4 regions of the Paenibacillus sp. O199 genome follow, and region 1 is predicted to be linked to each of the others. Evidence: predicted binding sites of a transcription regulator. Region 1 holds the regulator's gene; each other region holds the start of a gene.
The links. The regulator Rex, encoded in region 1, represses fermentation and respiration genes when NADH is low (regulators of the CRP and FNR family bind a similar motif). The targets are predictions, from matches to a motif close to TTGTGAAATATTTCACAA.
Positions count from the first base shown of each region.

Region 2: pflB (formate C-acetyltransferase) is a predicted target of Rex. The motif match lies at 1,080-1,097, and genes of this name have one in related genera.
Region 3: adhE (bifunctional acetaldehyde-CoA/alcohol dehydrogenase) is a predicted target of Rex. The motif match lies at 5,967-5,984, and genes of this name have one in related genera.
Region 4: A6049_RS00860 (cytochrome ubiquinol oxidase subunit I) is a predicted target of Rex. The motif match lies at 3,136-3,153, and genes of this name have one in related genera.

Region 1 is NZ_LGRP01000018.1:66,397-73,932, reverse strand. Features, by position in the region: gene A6049_RS22550 (AAA family ATPase) at 1-1,266, opposite strand, end outside; gene A6049_RS22545 (hypothetical protein) at 1,259-1,786, opposite strand; gene A6049_RS22540 (cell wall elongation regulator TseB-like domain-containing protein) at 2,089-2,619, opposite strand; gene A6049_RS22535 (amidohydrolase) at 2,661-3,965, opposite strand; gene A6049_RS22530 (redox-sensing transcriptional repressor Rex) at 3,952-4,605, opposite strand; gene dinG (ATP-dependent DNA helicase DinG) at 4,832-7,536, opposite strand, start outside.
Region 2 is NZ_LGRP01000009.1:183,415-190,950, forward strand. Features, by position in the region: gene adhE (bifunctional acetaldehyde-CoA/alcohol dehydrogenase) at 1-601, shown strand, start outside; gene pflB (formate C-acetyltransferase) at 1,179-3,437, shown strand; gene pflA (pyruvate formate-lyase-activating protein) at 3,521-4,273, shown strand; gene A6049_RS16305 (extracellular solute-binding protein) at 4,489-5,853, shown strand; gene A6049_RS16310 (carbohydrate ABC transporter permease) at 6,018-6,902, shown strand; gene A6049_RS16315 (carbohydrate ABC transporter permease) at 6,902-7,536, shown strand, end outside.
Region 3 is NZ_LGRP01000009.1:175,339-182,874, forward strand. Features, by position in the region: gene A6049_RS16255 (Gfo/Idh/MocA family protein) at 1-504, shown strand, start outside; gene A6049_RS16260 (sugar phosphate isomerase/epimerase family protein) at 685-1,653, shown strand; gene A6049_RS16265 (ThuA domain-containing protein) at 1,678-2,406, shown strand; gene A6049_RS16270 (winged helix-turn-helix transcriptional regulator) at 2,729-3,025, shown strand; gene A6049_RS16275 (hypothetical protein) at 3,193-3,924, shown strand; gene A6049_RS16280 (hypothetical protein) at 4,122-4,835, shown strand; gene A6049_RS16285 (Crp/Fnr family transcriptional regulator) at 4,918-5,634, opposite strand; gene adhE (bifunctional acetaldehyde-CoA/alcohol dehydrogenase) at 6,065-7,536, shown strand, end outside.
Region 4 is NZ_LGRP01000001.1:203,088-210,623, forward strand. Features, by position in the region: gene cydD (thiol reductant ABC exporter subunit CydD) at 1-530, opposite strand, end outside; gene A6049_RS00855 (cytochrome d ubiquinol oxidase subunit II) at 595-1,608, opposite strand; gene A6049_RS00860 (cytochrome ubiquinol oxidase subunit I) at 1,605-2,969, opposite strand; gene A6049_RS00865 (TlpA family protein disulfide reductase) at 3,553-4,119, opposite strand; gene ccmA (heme ABC exporter ATP-binding protein CcmA) at 4,137-4,844, opposite strand; gene A6049_RS00875 (ABC transporter permease) at 4,837-5,658, opposite strand; gene A6049_RS00880 (nitrous oxide reductase accessory protein NosL) at 5,684-6,253, opposite strand; gene A6049_RS00885 (right-handed parallel beta-helix repeat-containing protein) at 6,256-7,536, opposite strand, start outside.

The sequences.
Region 1 (7,536 bases):
CGTCTGTACTACATTCGTTGCTTGTTCAAAGTCATTACGCGATCCTGTACTACGTCCACCGTAATACATTTCCTCCGCTGCTGCACCTCCGAGGGCAATCATGATTTGCTCTTCAAGAAAGCGCTTCGTGTACAGAAATTGCTCTTGTTGCGGGTTATGACGTACATAACCCAAGGCCTGTCCACGAGGGCTAAGTGCAACCTGACTCACACTGCCAGGACGAACCAGTTCAGCCATGATGGCATGTCCCAACTCATGAATAGCCACTCTTTTCTTCTCTTCCACGCTGGATTCGCGGTCTGTCTTCTCACCCATCATTACTTTATCAATCGCAAGGGACAGATGACGCTGTTCAATGTTGAGCAGCCCGTCTCTCATCGCATAAATTGCTGCTTCGTTCATCACGCTTTCCAGCTGCGCTCCAGAGAAACCATAGGATTCTTCTGCTGTCTTATCAAGGCTGACCCCTTCCAAAAGAGGTTTATTAACTGCATGCAGCTCCAGTATGTGTTTTCTGCCTTTCTTATCCGGCAAGTCTACCTGAATATGACGGTCAAAACGACCTGGACGCGTCAGTGCGCTATCCAGCATTTCTTTTCGGTTCGTAGCGGCGATCACGAGTATACGTGGTGTTTCGGAAGAGTATATGCCATCCATTTCCGTCAACAGCTGATTCAGCGTCTGATCATATTCACGCTGTTGTCCACCTTCGCGTTTTCCACCGATCACATCAATTTCATCAATAAATATAATGGCATTTTCCTTATTTTCTTTAGCGGCGCGAGTTCTTGCATCACGGAACAAATCACGTATTCTGCCTGCACCTACACCAACATACATCTCAACAAACTCACTGCCTGAAGCAGCTACAAAAACAGAGTCGGTATAATGAGCAGCAGCTTTGGCCATCAAGGTTTTACCTGTTCCTGGAGGGCCAGTAAGCAGTATACCTTTCAAAGGACGAATACCAAACTTCTGAATTTCTTCATGTCGAATGAGAAAATCAAGCGCTTCCCGCAGTTCCTGCTTGGCACTCTCCTGACCACCGATTTCTTCAAAAGTCAGCTTGGAAGGGCCTTTTTTCTTGCGTTTACGTTCCTGACCTGCCCCCACCGTAATCCCACCCCGCATTTGCATCATGAGCAGCAGAGCTCCCACAAGCATTACAGCGATCAGAATGGGAATCATGTTTACACCGATAAAAGCGAGAAAGATAATTAATACGGGTACAAATCCAATGGCAATTTCTTTCGTCCATTTAGGCATTAGGCCACACTCCTATCTGACCGGGCACACGCGGCAGAATAATAAACTTACTGGCATCTCCATCTCTGAGACTGACATATACATTATTGTCATCCATGGCTGTATTTACCTTGATCCCATTTGTAGCCATTTTAGACAAGGTCGGTGTAATTTCGGTGTATTGCTTGTTCTCCATCGCTTGTGCTACGGTAAACATCGCGCTTCCCCACCAGCTCTCTAATGCTTCGTTGGAATGATCCACGACATCCAGCTTCAACGAACGAGTGCCAATCAAGGTTTGTCCTTCTTTGTGAATATATTGTACCAACCTGCCCAGATCAACATCCGGCTGCAGATCGAGTTTCAACTGTACATCATTGCGGTTAATAGTTAATTGAACATCATTGACTCCATCGTACTGGGTAACCATTTTTTCAATTGGGCTTTGCACAGCCACATGACGATACACAAACCAACCTCCAAACAACACAACGGCTGAAATGACGGCAGTCAGAGCAATAGGCAATACTTTTATCTTCAAGTGAGTTACCCCTCCTAAATTTTGGCCCATCCTATAACTTGTAGGCAAGAATATGAATATGTGTACGTAATGTCCTGTGATGTGCCTAACAGGATTTATTTGTGTATGATGTATCCTTGAATACATATTTGAGTATATCACATCGTATATACAATATCTAAGGCGAAAATATGAATAAATTATTAATTTTAACTATTCAAATCCAAAATGATCAACAAAGTACGCCAAAGAACCGGACCAGTCGGGTTTCCGTCTGCCGGTTCTTTAATGTATTCTTTTGGACGATAGTATTTATGCTAATTCTAGCTATTTGGGATCGTATAGACCAGATCCACCTGTTCCCCGTTACTGAAGCGGTAAAACCGATAATAGTTGTGAGTATCATCATTATAATACACTTGCCATACATAGATTCCATTCACAACGCCTGGCATGATTCGTTTGATCTCCCCACCGGGAACTTCAGAGCTGAACCGATTTCGAATCTGAGCTTCATTCATGCCGTTCTTTAACAGTTCACCGTGTACTGCATTGGTTCCCGTCACGGGTTTGTTATTCTCATCAAACTTGATCCACACCATGACATCCTGGTTATCCTTATTTTTGCCAATCAGGGTCCAGTATATGTTGTCTCCGCCGTCTTTCTGCCCCCAGACATACTTACGCAGCTCTTCGTGGGACGTAATCCCCAGCTGTTCCTGGGCCGCCTGTATGGCCAACGCCTCTTCCTTGCGCTGATCCTGGGTAACATAGACATAATAACGCTGAAGTCCAAACAGAATCAGAACCAGGAGCAGCAGCGAAATCCATATCCACTTCTTTTTTTTCTTCAAAAGCCGAACTTCCTTTCCCTATGACGATGCTGTCCTTGTAATTAACGGGCAAGCAAACTGTCAAATGCCAGCTGAGACTCACGCAGAATGCGCTCTTCATCCATCGTAAGACATTCGCCATGTTTAACCACTTGTTTACCATCCACCCACACATGCTCCACATCTTTGGCCGAAGCCGAGTAGACCGTATGGGAAATCAGATCCGTATGCGGATAGAAATGGGCCTGTTCGATGTTCAACGCGATGAAGTCAGCCTTCATGCCAACTTGCAGAGCGCCTGTATTGTTCAGGAATATGGATTTAGCACCATACGAAGTTCCAAGCAGAAGCGCTTCCCCTGCCGGCACTGCAGTAGGGTCACCGGACACACCTTTGTGAATCAACGCAGCCAATCTCATCTCTTCAAACATATCCAGGTTATTGTTACTGGCTGGTCCGTCTGTTCCCAGAGACACAGTCACGCCTGCTTTCAACAGATCAGGCACACGCGCAACACCCGAAGCCAATTTCAGGTTACTGCCTGGATTGTGGGAAACTGCTACATCATGCTTTGCGAGAATCTCGATCTCTTCATCATTCAGATGTACCGCATGTGCAACCAGAGATGGACGGGAAAAAAATCCTAGCTTCTCCAGATGTGCGACTGGACGCAGTCCGTAATCAGCCACGTTCTGTTCCACTTCGCGAAGCGTTTCAGACATATGCGTATGCAAAGGCAGATTCAGATCATGAGCAACCTGTACCAGCTTCTCTATGTAATCCGGAGGGCAAGTGTAAGGGGCGTGCGGAGAGATTACGGTTGTAATTCTTCCGTCTGCTTGTCCATTCCATTGACGGGCAAATGCTGCGGACTCTTCGAGCTTGCGCAGTTGTTCTTCTTCTGAGCAAAGCCCGATTACCCCACGTGCCAGAGCAGCCCGAACGCCGGATTGTTCCACCACTTTCGCAACCTGATCCATATGATCATACATATCTAGGAAAGCTGTTGTTCCACCCTTCAACATTTCAAGCACGGAAAGTGATGTGCCCCAATATACGTCTTCAGACGTCATTTTGGCTTCCATTGGCCACATTTTCTCCTGCAACCATACTTGTAACGCCAGATCGTCTCCATGGCCTCTGAGGAGCGACATGGCCGCGTGACCATGCGTATTGATCAGACCCGGCAAGAAGAACAGTCCTTTTCCGTCCACCTTTGTCAGGCTTTCGTCTCCTTCCGGCAATGTCTCACCAATATGCACAATCTTGTCATTCTCAACAACCATAAGACCTTGAACCACGTTCCAATTCGTACCTTCACTCACGGCAAATTTGCCGTTGTGAATTACCCATCTATTTGTCGTCATCTTCCTCGTCGTCCTTTCCATTCTCCAAGTAATAAGCCAGGCTAAGTAGATCCGTCGTAAAATCAGCATGATGAATGCGAATATGCGGCGGGGTCTTCAGGATCGTTGGCGCAAAGTTCAGAATCGCTTCAATTCCTGACTCAATCAGCTGATCTGCAACATTTTGGGCTTCCGTATCCGGAACCGTGATAATACCTATACGAATGTTATCTTTTTTGACCGAATCCGTTAATTCATTCATCGGTTGTACCGTCAAACTGTTGATTTGACTCCCAATTTTCGGACCGTAGGCATCAAATACAGCGACGATCTTCATGTTGTCTTTGAGATAGGCATTGTAATTGGACAAGGCATGTCCCAAATTACCTGCTCCGACAAGAGCTACATTGATCTGCTGGTCTATTTTTAAAATATGGCGGATTTTCTCAATGAGATATGAAACGTCATATCCAATCCCTTTACGACCAAAGTCACCAAAGTAAGCCAAGTCTTTACGAATCTGGGCCGGATTCAAATCCAGCCTCAGTCCAAGTTCTTGTGAAGAAACCGTATTGACTTCCCGCTGATGCAGTTCATTCAAATAACGCAAGTAAACAGGTAATCTACGCACCACGGCTTCCGAAATTTTATCTGATTTCATTCATTGCTCCCCCTTACCAAGGCCACGATAGATAGATGAAAAGATGAGCACCCTGTCTAAAACGATGCAAAATGATTACTGAATTAAACAGGATGCTCCTTGTTATATAATGGATAATTGCTTTAATCGCTTTACTCGCATATCCATGAAACGAATACATGATATTACTCAATTTTACCGCCAATCACTGGCGTCTTGCAATAATGGAAGCTACAGAGCGTATCTGTTATTGTTGCTCTTCGGTTGGTCTCTCGAGCCATTCCGAAATGCGTGGAACTATCTGCTCTGTAAGCATGTGCTCCATTTTGGGACCAGGTAATGAATATAAAAAGTACTTGCCATAATACGCTTCAATAACGCGTGTATCGTATACAATCACAATGCCTCTGTCTTTGCCTGTACGAACCAGTCTGCCAAATCCCTGTTTGAAACGGATGACGGCTTGTGGCACGGATAGCTTCATAAACGGGTTTTTCTTCTGCTGCTGCAAAAGCTCGCTCTTCGCTTCCACTAATGGATGATTCGGTGGCTGGAACGGCAGTCTGACAATTGCAAGGCAGGTCAGAGCCTCTCCCGGAATGTCCACGCCTTCCCAAAAGCTGCTTGTGCCAAGTAGCACCGTTGCTTTAGCATCTTGGAACCGACGTGTAAGCTTGGAACGGCTGCCGCTGTCCACCCCTTGCCCAAGCAAAGAGATATCGTTGCCTGACAAGGCCTCCTTAAGCGGGTCATAGACCTGTCGCAGCATGCGGTAGGAGGTGAACAACACCATCATGCGTCCACGAGTCGCAATAGCCGTTTCCGCAAGCGAGTGCACGAGCATATCCACAAAGTGGGCATCGCCTACACTGCCCTTCACGCTTGGGAAATCACGCGGAATGACAAGCAGCGCCTGTTCTCGATAATTGAACGGTGAAGGTAGCATCGACGTTAACAGACGGTTATTGTCGGCAGCTTCCTGCAAACCCAGCTGTTCGATCATGAATTGAAATGACTTGTCAACGGAGAGCGTAGCCGATGTAAGCACAACGCTTTTCTTTTTATCAAAGAACATATCCTTCAATTGTGCACTGACATCGACAGGAACAGCATAGAGTTGCAGTGATTTACTGCGGAACTGGCCGCTGGCCTCCATCCAGTACACGGTATTGGCATCATCCATCCGCATGAAGAAACGCAGATTATCCTTAATCGTTGCCAAATCCTTGAGCAGACCTGAGATATCCGTAATCAGACTATCGGACTGATAATCGTCCTGATCTTCTTTCACTTCAAGCAGCAGCTTGTCGCCTTTACGAATCAAATCGCCTAGGGTGACATAAATTTGGTTTTCAGCGTCCTGCAATTCCTGCCATTTGGCTGGTTTTTGTGAAGACTTCAGTCTAAGTGAGAATTGTCCTGTCTCGCCTGGAGAAGCATCGCTGCGTTCAGGCAGCAGTCCGAACAATGCATCGCTTAGTCGATCCCACATCTCTTTAACTTCGACAGCAAGCGGGAACATCTGATCAATCATGGAGCCCCACTGTACCGAATTTTCATGACCCGACAATTGAGAACGCAGCATAGGCAGTTGGCCATTTCGGCTATCTTTAAATAGTCGGGTCAGTGTATGAACCAACGTGAAATATTTCATATGAAGACCAAGGTGCTTACCTGCTACGTCCTCCAGATGATGTGCTTCATCAATGACGAGACTTTCGTAGGCTGGCAGCAGCTGATGTGCTGCTTTGACATCCGTAAACAATTTCGAATGATTCGTAATGACGATATCGGAAAGCCCGGCTTCATGTTTGGCCCGGTGATAGAAACATTTGCGGAACCAAGGACAGGAACGTCCAAGACAGGACTCAGACTCACTTTGTACCGTCTCCCAGAAGTCTCCTCCGCGCCCGCTTAGATTAAGCTCCTCGTCGTCTCCAGTCTCCGTCTGAGTAAGCCAGACAATCATCTGAGCCGCTGTAAAATAATCCTCTTTCGGTGTAGCAAATTCACGTTTATTGATTTTATGCTCAAACTTACGCAGACACAGATAGTGCCCACGTCCTTTGAACACCGCTGCCTTGAACGGGAACGGAACCACTTGGGTCAGCATAGGAATATCCCGCTCTCTCAATTGCTCCTGCAGGTTGATGGTATGTGTGCTGACCATCACTTTCTGTTCCTGTTTTACACTTTCATAGATGGCAGGCAGCAAATAACCAAGTGATTTGCCCGTACCTGTCCCAGCTTCGATTAAGAGATGTTTCTCCTCATCCAAAGCTTGTCGTACACTGCTGAACATTTGAGTTTGCGCCTCACGCTCCTCATAATGGTCCAGCGTCTCCTTCAGGTTATCTCTAACCTGATCCATAAACTGCTCAAAACTCACGCCTTCCAGCGGATTACCCTCTCGCTCATCACGTGGTGAGCCTATATCGGTCCAGTCACTCACGTTCAGGGCAAGCTGGCGGTAATACGTATGACCATCCAGATCCTGAATAGGCTCTGCTTCCTTCTCAGAACGCATTCCATCGAAGAACCAACCCAAGTCACTGTCTTCCGGTGCAAACAGGTCACTGAGGCGCTGAATCGTGATTAGAGGCAATGCACGCAGCTCATCGAGACACTTCAGTAATACAAAAGCTGTTGCAAGAGCATCACTGTCTGCCTGATGAGGACGGTCATGCTGAAATCCGAATTCCGAAGACACATAACCGAGTTGATAAGAGCCCAGTGACGGGAACGAGATCTTCAGGAAATCAATCGTATCCAGGATCCGTCCGGTAAATGGCAGATAACCGCATCGATCGAGTGCATTTTGAAGAAAATGAAAATCAAAAGCAACATTGTGTCCAACAAGAACCACATCATCAAGCAGCGGAACCATCTCCATCATCATCTCTTCCAATGAGGGAGCATCCGCCACATCTTCATCGGTAATACCAGTTAACC
Region 2 (7,536 bases), on a different contig from region 1:
ATCCGTCATGGCGAATGATTACACGGATGGACTCGCGATCAAAGCGATTCAACTGGTATTCCAATACCTCGAGCAATCAGCGCTGCAAGGTGACAAATTGGCTCGTGAGAAAATGCATAACGCTTCAACGATTGCCGGTATGGCTTTTGCCAACGCGTTCCTGGGCATTAACCACAGCTTGGCACACAAATGGGGCGGTCAGTACCACACCGCACATGGACGTACCAATGCGATCCTGATGCCACACGTCATTCGTTACAATGCGAAAAAACCGACGAAGTTTGCATCGTTCCCGAAATATTCGCACTTTGTTGCAGATGAGCGTTATGCGGAAATTGCCCGCATTCTGGGATTGCCTGCACGTACGACAGAAGAAGGGGTTACCAGCCTCATTAATGCCATTCGCAAACTGAACAAAACATTGGGTATTGAAGAGTCGTTCCAGGAAATCGGATTCGATGCCAAAGACTTTGAGGCACATGTCGATTATCTGGCAGACCGCGCATTCGAGGACCAATGTACAACAGCCAATCCAAAACTGCCGCTAGTGACTGAACTGGCAGATGTGTATCGCAACGCATTCTATGGCAAGTTTGAATAACAACTAAAGCACAACAGCAGGATTAAGGCAGATAGTCAGGGTTCCCCGAAAGGGGAGCCCCGATTGCCGTCTTTCCAGTAAAAAAAGGTAAAACGTAATCTTTGCAGTTGTCTTTTTTAAAAGAGGTTACACGGAATCCGTGATGTTACTTTTTGAACCAGGTATTCATACCATAACGGAGAGGGCAGAAAAAACTGAAGAAGCGAAGCGTTCGCCTCTATCCCCGTATTTTACCCTTTGAAAAATAAAATCAAAAAAATCCGGGGATAACAGCGATCGGAAGTTGTTCTGTCCGCGCAGTGGCTAAGTGTGAATTTGCAGGGTTCACCATGACACAGCACAGGTGGAGTGAGGATGGTCACAAACTTTGTGATAAAAATCACAGATGATGAAAGAACGAAGACGTATACTGAAAATGTAAGAAAAACATTCATCCGCGGTTCCGGTTCCCAAGTAGAGAGAACATGTTCCGGCTCACATGTGAAATTTATCACATTAATCGCGGCTCTGGGCACAGATGAGACGAGTGAAGCATCCTGTCATGTGTCCGGAAATCCAAATTTGTGGAGGGATTACTATGTCGGTGATCGAAAAAGATGTCAAACAACAAACAGGCTGGAGAAACTTTACCAAAGGAACATGGACGAAATCCGTAGATGTGAATGATTTTCTGGCACGCAACTTATCACCTTACTATGGCGACGAAGCATTTCTTGCAGGTGCAACTCAGAATACGAAAGAGTTATGGGATATCGTATCCGATTTGACCAAAAAAGAGCGCGATAACGGCGGGGTACTTGATGTTGACGTAAACACGCCAGCAACGATTGTTTCTCACCAACCAGGTTATCTGGATAAATCCAAAGAACAGATTGTTGGTGTTCAAACAGATGCTCCATTCAAACGTTCCATTCAGCCATTCGGTGGAATTCGCATGATGATTGATGCTTGTGAAGCTTATGGTTTTGAAATGCCTCAAGGCGTCATTGATATATTTACGAACATCCGTAAAACACATAACCAGGGCGTATTTGATGCTTATACATCTGAAATGCGTGCAGCACGTAAAGCAGGGATTATTACCGGTCTGCCTGATGCTTACGGCCGTGGCCGGATCATCGGTGACTATCGCCGGGTAGCTCTGTACGGCGTGGACTTCCTGATTCGAGGTAAAAAAGGTGAGCTGAATGCACTTGAAGTCGATGTGATTGATGAAGATGTCATTCGCCTCCGCGAAGAACTGTCCGAACAGATTCGTGCATTGCAAGAGTTGAAACAACTGGGTGAAATGCATGGTTTCGATATTTCTTTGCCAGCCACAACCGCAAAAGAAGCGTTCCAATGGCTCTACTTCGGTTACCTGGCTGCGATTAAAGAGCAAAATGGTGCGGCGATGTCGCTCGGACGTGTTTCTTCGTTCCTTGATATTTACATTGAACGTGACTTGCAAGAAGGCTTGCTAACTGAAGAACAGGCTCAAGAACTGGTTGACCATTTTGTTATGAAACTGCGGATCGTCAAATTCCTGCGTACGCCGGATTATAATGAATTGTTCAGTGGAGACCCAACATGGGTAACTGAATCCATCGGTGGCATGTCCGTAAATGGAGAAACCCGTGTTACGAAAAGCAGCTTCCGTTTCCTGCACACTTTGAACAACCTTGGTCCTGCACCTGAGCCGAATCTTACTGTACTTTGGTCCACCAAGCTTCCGGAAGCGTTCAAACAATACTGTACGAAAGTATCCATCGAAACGAGCTCCATCCAGTATGAAAATGATGATCTGATGCGTCCGATCTATGGAGAAGATTATGGTATTGCTTGCTGTGTATCTGCGATGAAGATCGGGAAACAAATGCAGTTCTTCGGTGCTCGTGCGAACCTGGCAAAAGCATTGCTGTATGCAATCAACGGCGGTCGTGATGAGAAATCGGGAGCACAAGTTGGACCTGAATATCCGGCGATCACAAGCGAAGTGCTGGAGTACAATGAAGTTATGAAACGTTTCAAACCGATGATGGAATGGCTCGCCAAACTGTATATGAACTCACTCAACGTCATTCACTACATGCATGACAAATACAGCTATGAGCGTATTGAAATGGCCCTGCATGACCGCGACATCGTACGTACGATGGCTTGTGGTATTGCTGGCCTCTCGGTTGCAGCAGACTCTCTGAGTGCCATCAAGTATGCGAAAGTCAAACCGATCCGCAACGAACAAGGCATAGCAATTGATTTTGAAATTGAAGGCGACTTCCCTTGTTACGGTAACAATGAAGACAGTGTCGATAGTATCGCAGTTGAACTGGTGGAAAGCTTCATGGGCATGATTCGTAAACACAAAGCGTATCGTAATGCGATCCCAACACAGTCTGTACTGACGATCACATCGAACGTAGTGTACGGCAAGAAAACAGGTACAACACCGGATGGCCGTAAAGCAGGCGAACCGTTTGCACCAGGAGCGAATCCAATGCATGGTCGGGACAAAAAAGGTGCACTGGCATCCCTTGGCTCAGTAGCCAAATTGCCGTACGAACACAGCCTTGACGGGATCTCTAACACATTCTCCATCGTGCCTAAAGCACTCGGAAAAGAGTCAGACACACGTAAATCCAATCTGGTTGCCATGATGGACGGTTATTTTGGTCAAGGGGCACACCATCTGAACGTGAACGTATTTGATCGCCAGCAGTTGATTGACGCGATGGATCACCCGGAAAACTACCCGCAGCTGACAGTACGGGTATCCGGTTACGCGGTTAACTTCATCAAACTGACACGTGAGCAACAACTCGATGTCATTAACCGGACCTTCCACGGTTCGATGTAACTTGGGCTTAACTCAACGGTTCAAAGGAATAGAACCTCTATATTAAACGCACAGCGGATGCGATAAAGAAAGGAAGAGGCAGCATGGTTAATGGACATATTCATTCACTCGAAACTTTCGGGACGGTTGACGGCCCAGGCATCCGCTTCGTGCTTTTTATGCAGGGATGTCTGCTCAAATGCCAGTATTGTCACAATCCGGATACATGGGCACTGGATGGTGGCAGGGAAATGAGCGTGGAGGAGGTATTGGCTGAAATCGAGCCATACCTGTCCTACTATCGCAGTTCCGGCGGAGGACTTACGGTATCCGGCGGGGAGCCAACATTACAGGCTCATTTTGTAGCCGAAGTTTTCAAAGAGGCGAAACGCCGCTGGGGATTGCATACTACGCTGGACAGCAACGGTTTCAATGAACCGGATCGGATTCATGAATTGTTAGATAACACGGACCTGGTTTTGTTGGATCTGAAGCACATCAATGATGAGAAACATATCAAGCTGACAGGCAAATCCAACGAGAGAACATTGCGCACCGCACAATGGTTATCGGACAATGGACGAAAAATGTGGATTCGCCACGTGTATGTGCCAGGGATTCACAATGAGGAAGAGGACTTGCTCAATCTGGGGCGGTTTATTGGAACGCTAAATGGAGTCGAGAAGTTCGAAATTCTGCCTTATCATCAGATGGGTATTTACAAATGGCAGGCGCTGGGGAAAGCCTATCCGCTCGATGGAGTTCCTTCTCCAAGTGATGAGGAAGTAGAGCGTGCGTATCGCCTGATTGAACAAGGTCGTACGGAAACAGCGGGCATGACTTGCTCCAATAAGTAAACATTTATATACAGATCTTCCAACCAAGCAGTCTTTGCGAACATGTTTCGCAGGGGCTGTTTTTTTGCTGTTATCAATTGTAAATGCAAGATTATTTGTCCAGTGAAGGATTTTATCCCTCCATTGATGAATTGTCATCCTTACGATGTAAGCTACAACTTTTTATAATCAGAGTGTAAAGCCAAATGCTCAATATCTTGAGGGGGGTCATACGAATGAAAAAAGGAATGACATTACTGCTTTCATTATTGCTTATCACATCATGGACATTGGCAGGTTGTTCGAGCTCAACTAACGAACCACAACAGGGAGCAGGCAATACGCCTGCGGAGCCAAGCAAGGAACCGGTTGAGATGCTTCTCCGTCACACTCAGGTGGGTGCCGACAAACAAAAAAGGCTGGCCATTCTGCAGGACGTTGTGGCCAAAGTGGAGAGCGAAGTACCCAACCTGACCTTTACACTGGACGGAGTTGAATCCGATGTAAACCGTAAGGAGAAACTTCGTGGTGAGATGGCAGCAGGCAATCCGCCGGATATCTTCGAATTGTTCGGTAGTCCAGACTCCAAAGTATATGCTAAAGAAGGCATGTTGTTGGATCTCACGCCGATCTTGCAAGAGCTGGGCATTCAGGACCAATTTTCATCGCTTGAACCATTCACCTATGAAGGCAAAGTGTACGGACTGCCTATTGGGGGATCGGGTGAAGGATTCTTCTACAATAAAGAGTATTTTACGCAAAAAGGTTGGAAAGCGCCTTCAACAATGGCTGAGCTGGATAATATGCTCGCTGAGATCAAGGCTGATGGCAAGGTGCCACTTGCTTCTGCTTCCAAAGCAGGCTGGGTTCCACTCATGTTAACGAACCATCTGTGGTCCCGTTACGCTGGACCTGATATTACGGCGAAGTTTGCTACAGGCGAAGCCAAGTGGACTGATCCAGGCGTTGTCGCAGGATTCGCGAAGCATAAGGAATGGGTGGATAAAGGTTACTTCAAAAAAGGCGAGCTTGGTTATGAATATGCTGAATATACAACTCAATTTACGAGCGGTGAAGCGATTCTGATGTATGACGGAACGTGGAAATCGTCTGTATTCAAGGAAGGACAGAGCGGGGAGTCGCTCATTGGCAAAGTTGGTTTCTTCAATATGCCTCCGGTAGAGAACGGTGTAGGAGATCAGACAGCCCTGATGCGTGATGTCAATAATGGATACGGTTTCTCTGCAGCGGCTGCGGATGACCCGCAGAAGTTGGCGGCTGTTAAAGCCTTTATCAAAAACTTCTACAACGAAGATATGCAAGTACGTGGGCTCGTAGAAGACGGTGTGTTACCAGCGATGAAACTGGATGAAAAAGTGCTGACTGACAGCATCACCGACGATTTAATGAAAGAAATCGTAGCTGTTCTGAATGCATCGCAGACTTCTTTCCCGGCGTTTGATGCACTCGTTCAAGCTGATGTTACGACAGAGATCGGCAACCTGCAAATTCAGAAGCTGGTTGGTGGACAGACTACGCCAGAGAAAATGGCCGAAGAATTGCAAAAGGTTCAGGAAGAGGCTAATGCTTCAGTAGAATAAGCGATCTATCAAGCAAAGAAACGTACCTGCTAACACCATGCTGGTTTACCCCGGTTGGAACACTGCCGGGGTAAAACCCTTGGTCCTATCTAAAGAATTACACTGCTGAGGAATCTGCTCTATATATGAGCATAAGAAGTTGAAGTCACTGAAGGAGGTAGATCATGAATACTTCACTCCGCAGCCCGCTGATCTATACGTTGTTTGTGTTGCCGGCACTGATCTTGTTTATCATGTTTTTCCTGTATCCTATCGGCAGTTCACTCTATTACAGTCTGACCAGTTGGAACGGTGTATCCGCAGAGCCGCGTTTTGTGGGACTGTCCAACTATGCAAAAGCATTGACAGATGAACGTTTTTGGATTTCAACTCGCAATAACGGTTTCTTTATCGCATTTTCTGTTTTGATCCAGGTGCCTCTCATTGTGCTGTTTTCCCTGCTCATTGCGAATGTAAAGAAATTGAAGGGATTGTACAAAACAGCCGTCTTTTTGCCGTCCATTATGTCAACGGCAGTCATCGGTATTCTGTGGGGATTCATCTATGAGCCTAACATCGGCCTGTTGAATCAGTTACTTGAAACCGTAGGTATTTCGCCGGTCTATTGGCTATCCGATAATCGGTTCGCAATGATATCCATTCTCGTAACCAATGCTTGGCAGTGGACGGGATTCTATATTGTCATGGTTTTGGCGGCCATTCTGGCTATTCCCAAGGATCTGGATGAAGCGGCAGCCATCGATGGAGCAACAGCCGTACAAAGAGCATTCAAAATTACATTGCCACTTATCAGACCTATCATTTCCGTCGTCATCATGTTATCCATTGCCGGGGCGATGAAAGCAGCTGATATTGTTCTGGTTATGACCAAAGGTGGACCTGCAGGCTCTACCGAAGTGCTTGCCACGTATATGATCAAATACGCGATTACCAATTTTAAATACGGTTATGGCAATACGATTGCGGTTCTGATCTTTGCTCTGACGCTTGTGCTCACCGCGGTATATCAGTTGCTGGTGGCGAGACGCAACGAAAGGGTGGAATATTGATGGTAAAGAACATAAAAGGCAGTATACCTCATGTTTTGTTAATGTTGTATCTACTTGCGATTCTGTTTCCCTTTTTATTCGTAATCTTTTCTTCATTCAAGCAGGATAACAACGAAATTGCATTGAATCCGTTCGGTCTGCCCTCCACTTGGGTGTTTAATAACTACGTGGAGGCTTGGGTAAATGCCAAGATTGGTACGTATTTCTGGAACAGTATGTACATTTCGGTCTTGTCCTCAGTCGGAACGATTGTGCTTGGTGCCATGTTTGCTTTTGCTATAACGCGGATGAGACACCGCAAATGGAGCATGTTACTGTACAGCCTCATTCTGGCGGGCATGCTGATTCCAAACAATGCGCTCATGCTGCCGATTTATTTGCTTGTCCGCAAGCTCGGCATTTTGGATACTCATTTGGCGCTGATCATTCCTTATGTTGCGAATGCAATTCCGTTCACGATTATTATTTTGGCTGCTTTTATGCGGTCGCTCCCTGGAGAAATTGAGGAAGCCGCGGTTATGGATGGGTTGAGGGCTCCGGGTATCTTTGCTAGAATAGTGATACCCCTTACAGTTCCAGCCATTGTTACGGTGTTTATCGTGAATTTCCTCGGCAACTGGAACGAATTTTTACT
Region 3 (7,536 bases), on a different contig from region 1:
CTGATGGATAATTACAAGCCGAAGAGTGTTATGGGCTCAACTTTCCACAAGCTGGGTCAACGTGAGAATGCGGCCAATGCTTTTGGTCCGTGGGACCCGGAACAATTTAAGGTAGAGGATTCTGCATTCGGCTTTGTGACGATGGAGAATGGGGCTACAATTATCGTCGAGTCCAGCTGGGCGCTGAACGTAGCTGAGTTCGGCGAAGCGAAATCACTGCTTTGCGGAACAGAAGGTGGCGCGGATATGAAAGATGGTCTGCGTATCAATGGCGAGAAACGCAGCCGTCTGTTTGAAACTAAGGTAGATCTGGATGCAGGCGGGGTTGCTTTTTATTCCGGTAGTGCAGAAAATGAAGCGGATCGTGAAGCTAGAATGTGGCTTGAAGCGATCATAGAAGACAAAGATCCAGTTGTAAAACCTGAACAAGCCATCGTGGTTACTCAGATTCTTGAAGCGATCTACGAGTCTGCTCAGACAGGCAGAGCGGTTTATTTCGACTAAACCGACCGGATGTCATTTCCAATGAAATAACCAGTATTCTTACGTTTATTTTCAGGATAGAAAAGCTCTTGATTTTCCACAATAACGATACAATCATGTGATCTGAACGGTATATTTATGCAGTTCATGGTTCATAAAACCAGCAATTAATATGATATTTAATCTAGGGAGGAATCGCACTTGAAACTCGGCGTATTTTTGGTACTATTCGGAGGACGTAAATTGGAGGATGCACTTGACTATGTTGCATCCAAAGGCTTGAAAGCAGTAGAAATCGGAACTGGTGGACATCCAGGGAATGCTCATTGTAAACCGGATGAGCTTCTGAGCAACCCGACAGCATTGAAAAACTTCAAAAATGCAGTAGAATCTCGCGGTCTGACCATCAGCGCACTGAGCTGTCACGGTAACCCACTTCATCCACAAAAGGATATTGCGAAAGGATTCCACGATGATTTCGTTAAGACGGTAGAACTGGCTGAGAAACTGGAAGTGCCTGTTGTAAACACATTCTCCGGTTGTCCGGGAGACCATGAGGATGCCAAATATCCGAACTGGCCTGTTGCACCATGGCCGAATGACTTCCAGGAAGTTCTTAAATGGCAATGGGACAACAAAGTTATCCCTTACTGGACAGAGTGGGGCAAATTCGCTGCAGATCACAATGTGAAAGTGGGACTGGAACTGCACGGTGGATTCTCTGTGCATACACCAGCTACCTTGCTGAGATTGCGTGAAGCAGCAGGCGAAGTGATTGGCGCTAACTTGGACCCGAGCCACATGTGGTGGCAAGGTATTGATCCGGTGCAAGCGATCCACATTCTGGGACGTGAAGGCGCGATTCATCACTTCCATGCGAAAGATACAACTATTGATCCAATTAACGTGAACAAATATGGTGTAACGGATATGCAGGATTATACAAACATGCTTGATCGTGCTTGGCAATTCCGCTCGGTCGGTTATGGTCACGATAACAAGACTTGGGCTGATATTATTAGTGCTCTGCGTCTGGTTGGATATGATTATGTCGTAAGTATTGAACACGAAGATGGTCTGATGTCGGTAGAAGAAGGATTCTCTAAAGCTGTGCAAAATCTCCAACAAGTATTGATTGAAGAGCCGCTGGGAGATATGTGGTGGGTTTAGAGTTACACTAGGGGGAAATTGAATATGATTAACGTCACCATTTGGAATGAATTTGTCCATGAGAAAATTCATGATGAAGTAAAAGAAGTCTACCCTGACGGTTTGCACATGGCGTTGGCAAACGGGCTGGGAGGCGAAGGCTTTGCCATTCGCACTGCAACACTGGATCAGCCTGAGCATGGATTAAGTGATGAGGTGCTGAATTCGACAGATGTGCTTATATGGTGGGGACATATGGCGCATGAGCGTGTGAGCGACGAGATTACACAGAAGGTTGCACAGCGAGTCCTGGATGGTATGGGGTTGATTGTGCTGCACTCTGGTCACTTCTCCAAGCCATTCAAAGCGCTGATGGGCACAAGTTGTGATCTGAAATGGCGTGAAGCTAATGAGCAGGAGATTATCTGGTGTGTGAATCCGTCCCATCCGATTGCCGAGGGAATCAATAGCAAGATCATTCTGGAAAAAGAAGAAATGTACGGAGAATTCTTCGATATTCCAGTACCGGATGAACTGGTGTTTGTAAGTAATTTCCAAGGCGGAGAGGTATTCCGAAGCGGATGCACGTTCCTCCGTGGTTCAGGAAAAATCTTCTATTTCCGTCCAGGTCATGAAACATACCCGACCTTCTACAATCCGGAAATTTTAAAAGTGATCAGCAATGGAGTGAAGTGGGCATATCCTACGCGCAACGTTAAGCCGGAATTTGGCTTCAGCGAGCCTGTAAGATCACTTGGTAACGTGCTGGTTTAAGCTGCAAATTGGCTGTATGAACGGATAAAATAAACGATATACCAAAGAACCCTTCTCCAAGTCAAGTATGACTGTGGCAGCTGGGTTCTTTTTGGGTAAGATAGCTACATGGGAGTTAGACGATATTTTCCCATGGTTCCGTTGTCCCATGTGATGTATACTGAGTTGTATCATCGAAGTTGAGTTATGCCCCTAAAATTTTAACTTTTTAGCGGCAGACGTTTTCTTTGAGACTTAAATATGTTATTATGAAATATACTAACTAAACGTAAGTTGAGTGATCTCTAAAGAGGTGATTAATGTGGAAGGCCAAGATCTGCGGATGTGTCCGCGCTTTGAGACGGCGTTTTCTTTCTTGGGTAAGCGCTGGAACGGTTTGATTATTCAAACGTTGATGAGTGGTTCGAAGCGGTTCAAGGATATCTCCAACCTGATTCCATCGATGAGTGATAAGATGTTGTCAGAACGGATGAAAGATCTGGAAAGCGAAGGAATTCTGATCCGTCATGTCTATCCGGAGACGCCAGTTCGTATTGAATATGAACTGACAGAGAAAGGCAAGGCGCTACAGCCCGTTATGAATCAAATTCAAGACTGGGCAGAGCAGTGGGTTGAGTAGTAACAGCTTCCCCGGCTCAAACTAAGTGAACTGATGGGATAAAGGCTCTTGATTTCCAGTGGAAATCAGGAGTTTTTGTCTTAAGGGTCCTGCACATGTTGTCGCGAGTTGTAGTATAATTGTAAATAAAATGGCCGCAGGCGGCCGGAGCGAGGAGGCCACTTGTCATGAGAGAAGAAAGCTTATCCCGTGAAGTACGCTACGGCAAGCAAGATATTGCAGAACTTGAGAGCGCATCCATCCAGGTACATTTAATCTACAAAAAAGCTGCGGAGCTATTTAAACGAACCTCATATTCCCCGTCGGTTAAGGATGATGTTGCAGGAGAGAAGACTCATTCCACGAATAGCAATGGTCAGGTAATGGCTCCGGCGGTACTGCAAAAATGGATTCAGACAGCAAGAGGCTGGAAATGTATTGGATGTGAACTGAGACAACCCGATTCCATCGGGGTTCAGGCCGAAGCCAACGTTCATGAAGAACGTGTGTATCTGGATGTGGGCGAAGGGCGTTTTGTTAAAGCGGAGATGCTGATTCAGGCGATTGTATGGTCACAATATGAGAAGATCCGCATGCTTGCGCCTTGGCTGGGTGATGACACCTTCTACACTGTACAAGAGCTGGATGTGATTGCCCGTTATATTGTACCTACCTATTTCTCTGAACGGCCGCTGCACGAGCAAGGCAAGGTATCCAAGGTACACCAATCATCGGGTCAGATTCCGCTCTACCAGGAATATGTGGATGCACCTTCGTTCTGTGTACAGGTGGATGGTGGATTACTTGAAGGGCGTTTGCTGACAGGCGTCTATGTGTCGGAGGAACAGTTCTTTGGGCTCAACCCGTATCTGAAGGATGGAGACGGAGGCCGTACCTACATGCAGGCTTGTGTTCAGTAAACATGCTACTTAATAGACCTTAATAATAATTAGGAGCCAAAGGGCCTGCTTGCAGGCTCTTTGTGTTGTACAAACCAGTTATGGACGCTGCTGGATGAAAAGTAACGGCATTGACACTTTTTTTGCATGAATTTTGTGCCATAATAGAGGTTATGGACAACAGGGTGAATGATTTTACGCAGGGTGGTGTTACCTACATGAAGAAGAGAATCCCCGGTTACATAGGTATATGTCTGCTTATTCTGGTTATATTAGCCGGGTGTAGCGAGACACAGCCTTCCGAACAGCCAATCGTCAAAGAGACCGAATCGCAGAATACTATTACTGTGGCAGTGGATGGCAGTACTTTTTTGCCTGACGCAACGAAGTCCATTAAGAGAGATTTTAGTGAAGGTCTGACGCTCAAGAAAGCACTATTGAACAGTGGACTTGTCGATTTTACAGCAGATGGCAAGCGGATCCAATCCGTGGGGGAAGTTTCTCTGGACTCCTCACTTAGCTGGGCGGTCAAACTGAATGGCAAGGATATTGACCCGGAAAATTGGGACATGGAGCTTCATGTCAAAGATGAAGTGATCATATATGTAAAAGCCGCTGACAGTGGGGGAGACGATGTTGTTTACCAAACAACATTACTCAAGGTGAGCGGTGGAAATATTATGCCAAATCTCAATCGTCAATATGCCGGGGTGTATGTTCAGGAATGTACTGTGCGTGATGTATTGAAGTCCAGTGGGATTGTAAGAATGTCGGAGAACAACAAATTCGTTGTTTCCGTTGAAAATGTAATTCCCCGGATGAACCAACGCTGGATGATCATGGTGAATGATAAGGAACTGATGGAAAACGGTTTGGACATGAAATTGAATCCACGTGATGCAGTAAAGCTCGAGTTGACTACTGTATCTTAAGCATAACAAAAGCCCAATCTTCGTTATAGAAGATGGGCTTTTTTCATTTGCGTATCAAAAGTTTTACAAGATGGGAAAAGCGTCAGATTCGGCAAATCTCGTTAGGACATAATTCACAGTGACAGATGCCCTGGAGCATGTGCAGATCCTTGATGACAATCATGCCGTTATCGTATTCAATGGCGTCTTTTTTACGCAAATCGCTTAACATGCGGTTGACACTTTCACGGGTCGCTCCAATCATATTGGACAGATCCGTGTGTGTTATTTTTTTATGAATCATGACATGCTCTCCATGGGGCTCGCCGTAGGAATTGGACAATCGAATCAGCGTGGAGCAGAGTGCGCCCGGTTTGCCATATAACATCAGATCACGGAATTTGGTTTGGGTTAACCGGTGATGGATACCCATCCATTTCATAAAGTCGATCGCAAAGTCACAGTGTTGGCAGATCAGCATTTCCAGGTCTTTATGCTCCAGTACGCCGATCTCACTATCCTCCAGCACTTCCGCCGAAAAGCTGTGTTTCGATCCGAAGAACGGATCAGCCTGCCCAATCATATCACCGGCTTGATACATGTACATAATCAATTCCTTGCCTTCATCCGTGGATTTGGTGATCTGAGCACGGCCTCGTTTCATATAATAAAGTTTGTCAGAGACATCCCCCTCCCAATACAGATGGGTTCCTTCCGGATAGGTTCTGTCCTTCATCGTTACGAGCAGATGGTTGAAATTCGCTTCCGAGAAACAGTTGGTATTTCCTCGTTTTTCCAGTACACTCAGTTGTTCTCTCATAAGTCTATCTCCCCTTTGTGTCCATCGGACGGCCTTCTGCAGCTTGGACTGGCCCCCGTGGTTCGCCGCAAACCGTTGCCGTCCTGATCAGGGTCATCTCTCGGCCGGGAAGGACGGTACAAATTGCGGTGGTTCAATTTTTAAGTTCAGTATATACCTTATCTTGCCGTTTGAGGGGCGTGGAAAGGGGGCAAAAATGGCGAAATTTCAAACATTGTGATTAAATTCACTTTCGAAAGGAGAGGATGAATCTGACAGCCCTATAGTTTAAATAGGAAGTGTAAATGGCTAAGTGAGAGACACTAAAAAACTTAAATTAAATTTGTTATACTTTGTGAAAAAAATCACATAATTAACTCTTTCCCCATGGTACGATGTGAATGTAAAGAAGAGAGACAAACCAATACGAACCTTTAGGAGGATGAGGGAGATGGCTGTAAAGAACGAAGTCGCCCCAGTAAAAGAACCGACAGCAGGTCAGTATATTCAAACGTTAATTGACAAAGCGAATAAAGCACATGCAGCATTCATGTCCATGGATCAGAAACAGATTGACCGAATCGTGCAAGCGATGGCGCTGGCAGGTCTGGACAAACATATGATGCTCGCCAAAATGGCCGTGGAAGAAACAGGCCGGGGTGTGTATGAGGATAAAATCACCAAAAATATATTTGCAACAGAATATGTGTATCATAGCATAAAATATGACAAAACAGTAGGGGTTATCGAAGATAACGAGTACGAAAGCTTCCAGAAAATTGCGGAGCCTGTCGGCATCATCATGGGGATTACCCCGGTAACGAATCCGACATCCACCACGATGTTCAAAGCACTGATTTCCATCAAAACGCGTAACCCAATCATCTTCGGTTTCCACCCATCTGCACAGAACTGTAGCCGGGAAGCAGCCAAAATCCTGCTTGATGCTGCAGTGAAGCATGGTGCTCCAGCGGATTGTATCCAGTGGATTGATGATCCTTCCATGGATCGCACAAACGCACTGATGAATCATAATGATGTGGCGCTCATTCTGGCAACAGGCGGATCAGGTATGGTACGGGCGGCATACAGCTGTGGTAAACCAGCACTGGGCGTAGGGCCAGGGAACGTACCTTGCTTCATTGAGAAAAGCGCAGATATCAATCAAGCAGTAACGGATCTGATTTTGTCCAAATCGTTCGATAACGGCATGATTTGTGCTTCCGAGCAAGCAGTCATCATCGAAGAACCGATCTTCGATCAGGTGAAAAAGAAAATGATCGCGAACGGCTGTTACTTCGTCAACAAGGATGAGGCAGCGAAACTGACCGCAGGTGCGATTAATGCTGAGAAATGTGCGGTGAACCCGGCGATTGTTGGTCAATCTGCAGTGAGCATTGCGCAAATGTGCGGCATCGAGGTCCCTGCTAACACCAAAATTCTTGTAGCCGAGATTGAAGGCGTAGGTACAAAATTCCCGTTGTCGGCTGAAAAACTAAGCCCGGTACTGGCTTGTTACAAAGTGAAAACGGCAGCTGAAGGGATTGAGCGTGCAGCAGAAGTGGTTGCTTTTGGCGGCATGGGTCACTCCTCTGTTATTCATTCGACGAACGAAGAAGTCATTAGCAAATTCGCAGATCGCCTGCAAACCGGACGGATTATCGTGAATTCGCCATCCACACACGGCGCCATCGGTGACATCTATAACACCAACATGCCGTCACTGACATTGGGCTGCGGATCGTATGGACGTAACTCGACTTCTTCCAACGTAACCGCTGTAAACTTAATCAACGTGAAAAGGGTGGCTCGCCGTACCGTGAATATGCAGTGGTTCAAAGTGCCGAATAAAGTCTACTTCGAAAAAGGTGCAACACAGTATCTTGCCAAAATGCCGGACATCACACGCGTAGCCATTATTAC
Region 4 (7,536 bases), on a different contig from region 1:
AAAATCATGAACAAGGGGATAAACGGGGCCGTAAACAGCATAATGAAGCCTGAATTGGCATGCTGCATAAACGTTACCACCAAAATCAGAATCGGAATGATGGCAGCCTCCATCATACGCGGCATATACAGACTGAAATAACTGTCAGCCTCATCCACAGCATCCAGAGCAACACTGACCTTTCCGCCTGTTTGTCCACGAAGGGTTGATGGCATCGACGCATGGGTCAAATTTTTCAGCACGGCTGCCCGCATATTCGTCTTGGCACTGGAAGCCATATGCAAACCAACTTTTCCGTTCCCATAAGACAGCCCTGTACGTACGACCATGACAGCCATGAGTATCCCGAGCAGCATGACGACCGACGAAAGGGAAGCCTTCTCCACGAAAATCCGTTGTACTGCTTCAGCAAGCAGCGCAGCCTGACTTACAATCGCTGCACCCAGCGCAAGTGAAATCACTGCAAGGAGCACGAGTCGTTTTCGTTGCCCAGACATTTGTTGAGAGATCAGGCTTGTTTTCCTCTTCATGTAAGCTCTCCTCCTTTCTATGAACCTGTGAGATTACTCCCTTACATCGCATAATGAATTCAATTTATTTTTTTCCCTTTACATAATCCGCATCAAACAGAAACAGTTTGAAAACCAGAATCAAGGAAGGAATCAACATACACATGCCACCGATAAACACAACCACCAGTGCGAAGCCCATCGCTGGTGAGGTTACACTGTTTTGAATTGTAATGAACGGATCAAGGATATAAGGATATTGACCAATTCCGTAAGCGAAAAAGGCACAGAAAAATTGCAGCATGATACATATAAACGCTAATCCGTAGCGGCGTCCGTTATAGATCAGCCACATCGCAATCATGAAGAATGCAACGGAAAGTGCAAGCAACCACCATAAATCCATCATATTTTGAAAATGTCGCTCATTGTGCTGTCCCAAATAAATAAATGCAGTCAGTGCGATGATGATCGTCGGTGTGCTCCAGAACAGGGCATAGGTCCGTACCAGCTTCAATGCAGAGTGATCCTCTGCCCGCGATGCATAAAAGGCTAGAAATGAGCTGCTAATGAACAATACGGACACAATCGCCAGTCCAACAATGCTCCATGATAACGGATTGGTAAACAGCGTCCAGTAATCCAGAGAAACCGTCGAACCTTGCTTCACGATAAAACCACCTTCAGACAGCGTTAGCGCCACTGATAGCGAAGCTGGAATCAGCAATCCCGAAGCTCCATATAGAAACAGATACACGATGTTATTTTTGGAACCATAGTTCTCAAAGGCATAAAACGACCCACGAATGGCGAGCAAAATGACCGCAATGCTTCCCGGTACGAGCAGCGCTGATCCGTAATAATAAGCCGTGTCGGGAAAGAATCCAACAATGCCAATGTAGAAAAAGACAAAAAATACATTCGTAATCTCCCATACCGGTGATAAATAACGGGAGATCAGACGATTAATCAGGTGATCCTGTTTCGTCAAGCGTGCATAAAAGGCAAAGAAACCCGCCCCGAAATCAATGGAGGCAACAATTAAATAGCCATACAAGAACAGCCAGAGTACCGAAATGCCAATCAGTTCGTAACTCATGTACGCTCACCCTTTTCTGTAGACGGATTGCGCTTCTCCTTCATCCATTTCTCCATCTCGACTTCTGCCGGATTATTGTTGAACAAACGTCTTAGTACGAGAACACACATGACTCCCAGAACGATGTAGAGAAGCAGGAAGAAGAAAAAGATCATTCTGATGCTGGGTGATGAAGTGGCTGCTTCCTCCACACGCATATATCCTCGGATAATCCACGGCTGTCGTCCCAGTTCAGCATAGAACCAGCCCAGCTCAACTCCGAGAAAAGCCATCGGTGCGCCTAGCGCTATGATCCCAAGCAGCCACTTATTCAGCTCATTGCGCTTTTTCCAGAATACAAACAGGAAATACAGAACTGAAATAGCCAGCAGCGTAAATCCGATTCCGGCCATTAAATCAAACAGGTAGTGAACGAGCAGCGGCGGCCATTCGTCCTTCGGAAACTCCTCCAGTCCGGTTACCTCTGCATTAAAGTCACTAAAGGCCAGGAAGCTGAGCAGTTTCGGCAGGTGAAGAGCTCCTATAATTTCATGCTCTGCATTCAGCCATCCCAATAAAATCAAATCCGCGCCACTTTCTGTCTCAAAATGCCATTCTGCCGCTGCAAGTTTCTCCGGCTGATGCTCGGCCAAAAACTTGGCGGACACATCTCCCGCTAACGTGTTCAGTAAGCCGAACAGCAGAACCACCGCCATCATGAGATTCAAGGCTTTTTTGTGGTATGCAGATGCCCCTTTTCTCAGCAGCGAGAAGGCTGCAATTCCGGCTAACAGGGCAGCTCCTGTCAAATATGCTGAGCTTAATACATGAAACACCTTGGAGAACGTCGCCGTATTCAGCATCGCCTCCACTGGGTTAACCGCTGTGAATTGGCCTGCTTCCATGACAAAGCCTCCAGGCTGGTTCATGAAGCCGTTCACCGTCGTAATAAACACAGCCGACATACCTGCACCGGTGACGATTGGAATCGTCAGCAGCCAGTGAATGTACGGATTTTTGAATCGATCCCAGGTATACAAATAAATGCCCAGGAAAATGGCTTCAAAAAAGAACGCAAACACTTCCATGAATAGTGGGAGTGCAATGACATTGCCTGCCAGTTTCATAAAATTCGGCCACACCAGGGCCAGTTGCAGTGAAATCGCTGTACCGGTCACCACACCAACCGCCACAGAAATGACAAACCCTCTTGACCACCTCTTCGCCATCAGTGTGTAATGGGGGTCCTTCTTGCGAATCCCCATGAATTCTGCAATTGCGATCATTAGAGGTATACCGACGCCAAGTGTCGCAAAAATAGCGTGGAAGCCCAGCGTCATACCTGTCACCAGCTTGCTCCACATCACCGTATCGATTGCCATTGTTTACTGCCTCCTTTCAAACTCTGTTCGATTTTCGTACTGATTTGAATCTTTTAATTATTAGGTCAGTCAGCCCTTGGACTGCGTTCTTTATCAGGTTGATAGAAGCCCCACTAGACTGGTTCAGAGTTTATCTACAAACCGTTCCTCCATCGTTGTATGTACAAAGAGAATTTTTTCACAAAGTAAGTGACGAAGGAGCTTTACCACACCATCATTGTGCATTGCTACACATAGTTATTGGACTGAGCATGGGTTGGCGAGCTGTGTTTTACCTGATACTGAAGGGCCAAAGTACTTAACAGGACCTAATAGTTAAAATTATTATATCTTTGTGAATTAGCAATTCAATCACTGACACGTCTTCGTCCCTAAATGTTCAAGAAAGGATCAACTCTTTCTGACAACTCGGTGAAAAGCATAAAAAGCACCCAAAGGGGCTATTGATTCATTAGGCACAACCGTGGTATTGCGATTTTCAATTCTACTATGCTTGCAAGATGTTCGGGAAAAATAAAACAAAAGAAGCCGCTCGTATAGTGAGCGACTTCTCGACTTTTTTTGTTCATAAGTCTGCAAAGCTTCAATTCCGTTGCTGTACGGTCTCCTCCAGCCATTGCTGCAAAGGAATATCCTTAGTCAACTCACCGAGCAAAATGTGACTGAATATACCTTCCTGATCTATGATCATGGTCGCTGGCAACCCGGTGATACGATACAGACCGGAGACCTTTCCGGTCACATCAATGATAACAGGGAAATCGAATTGCTGTTTCTCCATAAATTCACGAATGGTGCCCTTCGCTTCCCCCACGTTGACAAACAGAGCCTCTACATCGTTTTGATACGTCTGAGCAATCTGCTTAATCATTGGCATTTCCCTCACACAGGGCGTACACCATGAAGCCCAGAAGTTAATCATGACGACTTTGCCCCGATAATCGGAGAGCTTCACCTGTTCTCCGTCTGAATTAACCGCAGTGAATTCAGGAGCAGTTGCACCGGCTTCAATGGCACCGGTTATTTTGGGCTCAGATGATGAAGTCCCCTGATAAATTGCCCACGCAGCGACCAGCACAGCAGCCATTCCAATCAGGATGGTAAACAAACGTATCATTTTCAAACTCATTTTCGCACTATTTTTTTTCAATAAGTTCACCTTCATTTTTAGCCAAGACTATGATGAAATGCAGCATGAAGCGACCCGAACTGTTGACGAAAGTCCTCAGTAGAGCCATCTCCCACATTACGTCCTTGGTTCATAAAAACAATGTGATCGGCAACATCATCTGCGATCTCAAGCTGGTGGGTGGAGAACACAACCATATGCCCTTCCTCCTTGATCTGTTTTATCAGATTTGCAAACTCCTGCATCCAGAAGGGGTCCAGTCCATTCGTCGGCTCATCCATGATCAGCAGCGGAGGCTTGGACAGCAGAGCCTGGGCAAATAACACACGCTGCCGCATACCTTTGGAAAAGGTCGTGACCCGTTTCTTTTTTTGATCGGCCAAGCCTACCATGGTTAGCACTTCCGTTACTCGCGCTTTAGGCACTTTCCTTAACGCCGCCCAGAACTGGAGCGCCTCCTCTGCCGTCAAACCCTGGTTGAAATGATAATCATCCGGCATATATCCGATCTGTTCCGAATATCGCTTTCGTTCTTTGGACCAGCGCATATTGTTTACAATGATTTCACCCGAGGTAGGTTGAAGAATACCTGCAAGCATACGCAGAACGGTGCTTTTTCCGGCCCCATTTCCGCCGCATAAGGCAAGCACATGACCGGAAGAAACGCGAAAGGATATATCTTCAACAATCTGTTGTTTTTTTATGGATTTACACAGTCCAACAATCTCTGTTTCCACATTATCCATGGGAACGTCCCCTTTCCCATATCCCGTATACTGCCACGATAGAACATGTAATCCACAGCAGACATATCCCCATAAAGATCCAGCTCCCGCTCGATGGATGTACCCAATCTACCCACTGATAATATTCAGGTCCCAGTATCGAGCCCCCGCCAAGTTTGATCACCACAAACAAACGTACCAACTCAGCCGGATTGATGAAGGTTAGAACGGTGAGTAAGGGTTTTACCCACTGATACGGCATGAGTCCCAGCACGGAAATTAGAAGCGTGGGCCACCCGATCACAGCAAAAAACCAAACGGATACCGATATCGTTAACGCTTGCCAGCGATTTTTGGATAACGAACCGATGAACAGTGCAATAGTCAGAAATAGCAACACCAGTCCGCAGGAGAATACCAGAAACAAAAGATATGTCTTAACATCTAAAGGGCTACCCACCCATCCGCTAAGAAGTCCCATCAGGCCATATCCGAATGTAACTATCGTCATTAATACAACCGACAGCCCCAGATATTTGCCAACAATAAAAGACATCGTGCCGATGGGGTAAGTGGACAACAGCTGCCAGCTGCCCTCTTCCTTTTCAGAAGTCAACGAGAACGAGCCCAGAAAGAGGGTCATCAGCGGCAACAGATAAAGAATAAGATTTAACATGGAACCTGTAGTGCCAGAGTATCCTGCTACAAAATTCTGAGAATTGATGATTAACAAACTCAGACTAAACACGCAGAAAAGAATCAAAAATGAATATGACCATGGGTTGCGAAATCCCATTTTCATTTCTCGTCGGACGACTTGTACCATATCTCCCATCATGCATCACCATCTTCATTGGTCATTACTTGTGGCCTGATTCTTCCGTTGATTCGCTTTCTCCCTGTGTTTCTTCATGCACGCCTTCACCCATTCCCTCCTCGGAATGCCCATGCTCCCCCATCATATCCATCGTCTCTGTGTTTTGTTTCCAGTCGTGGGAGGCGAGGTCTTCAGCGGTCATAATCGTTCCTACACCCTGCTCGGCAACAAATGCTTCGGCAGATGGTTTATCCTTGAAATTGAGGATGCCGTAAGCCATCGGTGTACGCAGTGAAGCATCATATACATAAGTGGCTTTGCTGTACTCAATCCATTCCTTGTCATTATAATCACGAACAAAATCCCTTCCGATGTTATCTGTTCCGTTCTCTTCTTTCCACTGATGCATACAACCAATGTCATCAAATTTATAATTTTTACCGTCTTTCGTGGTAAGCTGCGTGGCATAGGCATCATCTTTCACCTGCATTTTGCAAATGGCACAGATATCCACGTCTTCATTGATAGGCAATGCCTCGTATTTTTTTCCGCAAGCTGTTAATAACAGCACCCCAAAGAGAAGCACCATAACTGTTTTCCAATGTGTTTTCATTCTCATTTTCGTAATACCCCCATATTGATCATAATAAAAGTGGCCAGGCCCAGCAGAATGCATCCGATGATCCAAACCCCGGTTATCTCTTTGACCCCTTGTGTACCTACCTTCGTCGTCTGTGATACCGCTTCCATGCTCATTAATGGTGATCTGTCGCTTGTCCACTCTGCCTTGCCTTCCGTAAACAAGTTGCTCATAAAGATCATGCCTGGAGATTGAAAGAAAAGCTGATAGGCCGAATTCCGGTTGACCACTTGCTCATAAAAAGGATTAATTCCATAGGACAGTTCACTAATTCCATCATCGTTCAGGTCAAGACCTTGAAAGGAATCCCAGTAGTTTTCCTTCATCTCATTGTTCCGGCTGTCCATCGCTGAAGCTTCAATCACATTCGAAACAAATTGGTTTCTGGTAAACTGATTATCCTCCGCAAGAACGAGCTGAATTCCGATGAAATTCCGGAGCACCGCATTGCCGCGAATTTCATTTCCTGAGGATTCAGCAATGTTCATGCCAACACGGTTACCTTCCACGACATTGTTATGAACCGAGGATTGCTGTACGTCATACAACAAAATCCCTTGTGAATGCACATTTTCGTTCTGTTTGCGAAAAGAGTTTCCCGATACGACCGTATTCTTGACGCCCATGACCATGGCTCCGGTACTGTTGTTCTCTCCCACATTGTCCACAACAGAAGAGCCATCGATATACATACAATGAATGCCATACCTGGTATGTAACAGCGTGTTAGCCTTAACCGTAAGATTGCGACTGTTCTCCAGATATATACCATCCCGCATGCCCGTAATTTTGTTGTCTTCGATGTGGGTACGATGGGAATTGTACAGATCAATGCCATTCCCCTTTTGACCACTGGAAGCAGACTCCGGTCCAGCCCATGAAATAGTATTGCTATGTATGAGCCCATCGACAGAACCCCGCAGCACGATTCCAAAACTTTGACTCTGAATATCCAGGCCCGTGATCTCTACTCGATCTCCTTCAACCTGAATCGCTGCAGTGGGTTCATTTGTTAAGTGTCGTACCGTGAAACCCTGCAATGTCACTCCATCTGAACGAATGGTAATGGTGGATTCAGCATCCGTATTCAATACCAATACGGATGAGTCCCCTCGAATGGATATATTCTTGTCTATACTTACGGGACCAGAATAAATACCCGTCTCAAGTACAAGCACTTCTCCAGGTCTAGAACCATCAATGATTGGCTGGAGTGGAATAGCATCTTTGGTTTCAGGAGCAGCATTTGCAGTGTC